One region of the Vibrio sp. R10-SG3-ISO10 genome, then DNA from elsewhere that is predicted to be linked to it. Evidence: riboswitches for the same ligand, from Rfam matches in the RefSeq annotation. Region 1 holds a riboswitch; the other holds the start of a gene.
What was found. A riboswitch is a leader RNA that binds a small molecule or an ion and turns the genes downstream of it on or off. The one in region 1 is predicted to bind lysine.

Region 1 (3,181 bases):
GAATGACATGCCGATAGAAGCGGTCATACCCAGAGTAATGAAACCAATACACGACACTAGTGCAACTGACAGTGCATATGGTAACTGAGTCGCTACGTGATCGATGTGATTACAACGAGCACCTGTCGAAGAAAGAATGGTTGTATCTGAGATTGGTGAACAGTGGTCACCAAATACTGAACCCGCTAATACAGCACTTAACATTGGTAGCATTAGCGCTAGATCCGTTGCACCTGCCATATCACCCGCGATAGGCAACATAATACCGAATGTGCCCCATGATGTACCTGTAGAAAACGCCATAAGACCAGACAATAGGAACAAAATAACTGGCAACCAGTGTGGGTTGATATTGCCTTGAGCTAAGGTCGACAAGTACTTACCTGTGTTCATGTCACCGATAACTGAACCAATCGTCCAAGCAAACACTAGGATCAGGATCGCGCCAAACATTGATTTCGCACCGATCCAAAGCGTACGCGAGATCTCACTTACCGCAATACCTTGTTTAACAACGGTAAACAGCGCAACAGCCAGGCCAACTAGGCCACCGTAAATAAGAGATGTACCTACATCAGTGTTTTCAAATGCACCAAGTAAGTTAAAGTCGATACCGTCAGCTGCAAGAGCTTGTCCGCCGGTGTAAAGCATTGAAGCAACAGTCGCAACAATAAGTAGTACGATCGGCAAGATCAGGTCAGAAACTTTACCTTTATCGCTCTCTTCGATATCCAACTCTTCGTTTAGCTCATGAGCTTCTTCCGAGTCTTCAGCTTGCTCTTTAGCGAAACCGTGACCACGTGACGCCGCAATTTCATGCTCTCGCATCTTACCGATGTCTAGTCCGAACCAAGCAACAGCAAACACCATAAGTAGTGCAAAGATAGCGTAGAAGTTCATCGGAATTAGACGAACATATGCGCCAAGCGCTGAATACTCAGTGATACCATGCGAAACTAAGATGCCACCAATAATTGTCATGATGTAGGCACCCCAGCTAGAAGCAGGCATGATCACACACATTGGAGCCGCTGTTGAGTCAAGGATATAAGCTAGCTTAGCTCGTGATACGTAGAAACGGTCAGTGACAGGGCGAGAGATCGCACCAACAGCCAAGCTATTAAAGTAATCATCAACGAAGATGAAAACACCTAAAAATGCAGCAAGAAGCTTAGAGCCACGCTTACTCTTAACTCGAGTTTGAGCCCACTCCGCAAACGCGCGTGTACCGCCTGAAAGCGTTAATAGCGCTGTCATCATTCCTAGCAGGAGTAGGAAGCCAACAATACTCATATTCCAAGTATTGATGCCACCATCTTCAATAAAGACGCTTGAAACGGTAGAACCAACATATCCAAGCGCACTACCAAATGAGTAGTCATTAAGTAAGATAGCGCCCAAAACAATACCCACACCGAGTGAAACAAGTACACGGCGGGTAATAATAGCAAGACTCAATGCCACAAGTGGCGGCAAAAGAGATAAAGGAGATGATGCAAAATCAATTAAATTCATGATCTTCAAAAACCAGTAATAAATGGTTAGAGATCTACTGCAGACTAATTGAAGGAAATCATTTCCAATCAATTAAGTTGAAATTAGCGATAGGTCAGCGAATGCGAAACCCAGCCCTACAGTAGCGCTCCATAGTTTTACAAATTATAGACTATGGCAGTGTTACCCCTTTCGGGTGTAACCCCAGCAAACCTCTTTGATGAGAAAGTTCACTTCGGCGAAATAACCTTTTATGCTTGCTCATTGGCATCACCCCAGCAAACACTACTTATTTATTCCGCGCCTCTACCGCGATCGTTGAAACTTTAAACTACCGAAAAATCATTTTAACAATAATTTAACCAACAAATCGCATTAGGTTGCGCCCATTGTACTCATATCACCACCTCTTTCAACATAATATTCCTTTTCTACTGTTAAAAATATCGTTAGCTAGCTTCGACTAAGCTTTCATGATTGATGAATAGTCATCCCATTGGATAGCATATTGGTTCATCCATTGAACTCGAACGTTCTGATTTCTCAGAAATCCACCCGATTAATGACGTGTTTGTCTAACTACCTTTACATGACAGATACATTTTTTTGATACACCAGACTTGTTTTTCCGCACTAATACATAATGAAGGACATATACCTTGGGGCTACGCCTATATTCGCGATAACATTTAATATGAAACCGCACTCTCAGATAGTTCTCTGTTAATATAAAAGTTATATCGTGATTAAAAATCTATTTATTGCAAGCAGCTAAATTAATAATGAAATGGCTATCAAACAACATTGTGATAGTTATTTTACGTAAATTTATGTCAGTGAGATTGTAATATTAAATTAAGAGGTTTATGATTCATACATCGACAACTTATATTGCGAAGAGATGAATAAATGTCGGAACTAACAAAAACACTATTAAACATTCGTAGTCTACGTGCTTTTTCTCGAGAGCTAACACTTGAGCAATTAGAAGAAGCGTTAGATAAACTAACTACTGTTGTAGCTGAGCGTAAAGAAGCAGAAGAAGCTGAACGTGAAGCAGCTGCAGAGCAAGAAGCTAAATTAGCCGCTATTGCTGAACAGATTACTAAAGACGGCATCGACGTCGAAGCGCTTATTTCTGCATTGGCAGGTGAGTCTAAAGGAAGTAAGCCAAAAGCGAAGCGTGCTCCTCGCCCAGCAAAATATAAATATGTTGATGCTTCTGGTGAAGAAAAAACTTGGACAGGACAAGGTCGTACACCTTCAGTAATCCAAGAGCAATTAGATGCAGGCAAGTCACTAGACGACTTCCTAATCTAATCGTTTTGAGTGATTTATTTAAAAAGCGCCTTTATGGCGCTTTTTTATTATCCTCTCTAAAAATTAAAAAAGCCTCACTAAATTGAGGCTTTGATAGTTTGCAGTAGAATTAACGTTCCCAGTACGCTTCTTCTAAGCTATCTTCTCGTTCAGGAAGTCCACGAGATAGGCGCGGTGAATGCTGTACTAGCACTTCGTAACTAGCGCGATTAGAGTATTTACATACTTGCGAGAACGATGAATAAGTTAAGTATGAATGTGCGTGCTTACTTGAGTTAGGCACATTCTCTTTGTGGTATTTATTCGCCGCCATATCGTGTAACAATGCAGATAATGCAGCATCACCGGCACCATTAGTATTTTTAAT
Region 2 (3,181 bases), on a different contig from region 1:
TGAACTGGCGTGGTACGCGCTTGAATTTTCTCAATCGCAGCTGGAGAAAAGGTCACCGGAGAAAGACCCGGAACACAAGAAAGACACTTCTGACTGCCTGAATAAACCGCATCTAGTTGCCATTCATCGACCTTAAGCGGTACGCCACCAAGCGAGGTCACAGCATCTACAATGGTCAGCAAGCCACATTGCTTAGCCAACTTACCCAAGGCCTCTGCGTCACTGCACGCACCAGTCGACGTTTCAGCGTGAACAAAAGCTAGGATTTTCGCGTCAGGGTTATCTTTTAACGCTTGCTCGACTTTATCGACAGAGATGGGTGCACCCCACTCATCATCGACAACTTCAGCTACGCCCCCTGCACGTACAACATTTTCACGCATACGCTCGCCAAACACGCCATTGCGACAAACGATCACCTTTTCACCCGGCTCAATCAGGTTGACGAAACAAGTCTCCATCCCTGCACTCCCTGGCGCAGAAACGGCAATGGTAAACTCATTGTCAGTTTGGAAAGCGTACTTGAGCAGCGATTTAAGCTCATCCATCATGCCAACAAATAATGGATCTAAGTGACCAACCGTCGGGCGACTCAAAGCTTGCAACACTTGAGGAGATATATCTGAAGGCCCAGGTCCCATAAGAATACGATGAGGGGGGATAAAACTTTGAATCGTCATTGGCAGCTCCTTTTTAATATCAATATAATTTTTGTTCTATCTTTACTTCCTTAAACCCACCTTAATTCAATTCTTTGTTGGCAGCAATTAGCCCAAAGTATTGAGGTCAAACCAGTGTCACAAGTTTGTTAATTATAAAAAGGCATAAAGTTACAAATTCTCATTGACATAGTTCACAGAAAAACGTTCAATGCGGACATGTGGCGAATATTTATGCCACATAGCAAATTATTTTGCAGAAGAGGAGCACTGCCCAGGTAGACGTGTTGTGGAGCCACAAATCCGATACAACACATTGAGGGGGAGTAGTGCCGAGGTAGATCCGAAGTGTCGGTTTGGATCTGTCGGTTGCTAGGGTTGAATCCCTACAACTGTCATCAGCCCAGTCTGATGATGAGCTTCTGAGGAAAGTCATACATATAAAAGGCCCCCTCTCTTTCGCTCAACTCTCTTCATCAAAGCAAAACACTGGATGTTGGTATAGCTACCAAAAGTTTTTATTTTAGGAAGTCGTGGGAGAAATGCTGTGAGCAGTTTTAATGTAGCTAAATTTGGTGGAACAAGCGTTGCTAACTTTGAGGCAATGAGCCGTTGTGCTGCAATTATTGAAAGTAATCCAAATACAAAACTCGTTGTGAGTAGCGCTTGCTCAGGTGTCACTAACCTTCTGGTCGAGCTCGCAAATGGCGTACAAGACCAAGTTCATCGCAGTGAGATTTTGACTAAACTGGCGCAAATTCATGATGCGGTACTCGAACAGCTTGAAGATGGAACCCAAGCAGCGAGCGATGTTTACGAGATTCTCGACACAGTGACTAGCCTTGCGGAAGCGGCATCGATCCAAGCAAGCCACAAACTGACAGACCACTTAGTCGCGTGTGGTGAGTTGATGTCGACTCACCTACTTACCCAACTGATGAAAGAGCGCGGTATCAGCGCAGTACGTTTTGATATTCGTGACATTCTGCGCACCGATAGCAATTTCGGTAAAGCAGAGCCACAACTAGACCAGATCAGCGAGCTTGCTCAGCAATCACTGGTGCCACTGTGCCAAGATGCAGTAGTGATTACTCAAGGCTTTATCGGTTCTGACGCCGAAGGCAACACCACTACTTTAGGTCGTGGTGGTAGTGATTACAGTGCAGCCCTAATCGCCGAAGCCGTTGAAGCTTCTGGACTTGAGATTTGGACAGACGTTCCTGGTATTTACACCACTGATCCACGCATTGCGCCTAAAGCTTCTCCAATTCCTGAAATTAGTTTTAGTGAAGCGTCTGAAATGGCGAACTTTGGCGCTAAAATTCTCCACCCATCGACGCTTCTTCCTGCACTACGCCACGATATTCCTGTGTTTGTCGGCTCATCGAAAGAGCCACAGAAAGGCGGTACTTGGATTCGTCATCAAGTAGAAAGCTCACCGCTATTTCGCGCTCTGGCTCTGCGTTGTAACCAAACCATGGTGACACTGCGCAGCGCCAACATGTTCCATGCCTATGGTTTCCTAGCTAAAGTATTTGAGATCCTTGCTAAACACAAAATCTCGGTCGACTTGATTACCACTTCAGAGATCAGTGTATCTCTCACTTTAGACCAAACAGATACTGCTGGCGGTGCACCACAACTTCCAGAAGCCGCACGTATTGAGCTAGAAGAGTTATGTACGGTCGAGGTAGAACACAACCTATGCTTGGTTGCTCTGATTGGCAACAATATGAGTGAGAGTAAAGGCTATGCAAAGCAAGTATTCAGCACTTTAGAAGATTTCAACCTGCGTATGATCTGCTACGGCGCGAGCCCACACAACCTGTGTTTCTTAGTTGATGAGTCAGTCTCAAAACAAGCGATTCAGAAACTGCATACGGAGTTGTTTGAGGAGTAAAAGGGATTCGGGATTCGGGATTCGGGATTCGGGATTCGGGATTCGACGGATATTTTAAAGGGTTGGCATTTTTGCCAACCCTTTCGTTTTGGAGAGCTAGAGAGCTAAAGACATCCATAAATTAATCAAGTCTAGTTCTCCAGCAGCGAAGCGGTCTAGCTATCCTAAGGACGTAGTCCGCTCCTTGTTTACTCTCCCGCAACCTTCATTGACTCAAGCAAGATTGAGCCAGTTTGAATCTGCGAGCGAGTCTCTACATCGTTGCCTACTGCAACAACCTGATTAAACATATCTTTAAGGTTGCTTGCGATGGTAATTTCAGACACTGGGAACTGAATTTCACCCTTCTCTACCCAAAAACCTGCTGCGCCACGAGAGTAATCGCCAGTCACGATATTAACGCCTTGACCCATCACTTCTGTCACAAGCAAGCCAGTACCTAGTTCTTTCAGCATTTGCTCAAAGTTCTGACCTGTCGACGTTACAAACCAGTTATGGATACCACCCGCGTGACCTGTAGGCGTCATATCCATTTTACGCGCCGCGTAGCTAGTAAGCAGGTAAGTAGCAAGAACACCATCAGTAATGATCTCGCGATCTTGGGTAAAGACCCCTTCACTAT

Region 2: it holds a riboswitch for lysine, as region 1 does, so the genes downstream of both, lysC (lysine-sensitive aspartokinase 3) here and tet(35) (tetracycline efflux Na+/H+ antiporter family transporter Tet(35)) in region 1, are expected to answer to the same signal.

What each region holds. Positions count from the first base shown of each region.
Region 1 is NZ_JCBDHG010000020.1:441,086-444,266, reverse strand. It holds gene tet(35) (tetracycline efflux Na+/H+ antiporter family transporter Tet(35)) at 1-1,515, opposite strand, end outside; lysine riboswitch at 1,630-1,811, opposite strand; gene AC6R16_RS12025 (H-NS family histone-like protein) at 2,404-2,814, shown strand; gene AC6R16_RS12020 (inosine/guanosine kinase) at 2,924-3,181, opposite strand, start outside.
Region 2 is NZ_JCBDHG010000023.1:105,077-108,257, forward strand. It holds gene AC6R16_RS18765 (pyridoxal-phosphate-dependent aminotransferase family protein) at 1-680, opposite strand, end outside; lysine riboswitch at 912-1,089, shown strand; gene lysC (lysine-sensitive aspartokinase 3) at 1,207-2,559, shown strand; gene pmbA (metalloprotease PmbA) at 2,748-3,181, opposite strand, start outside.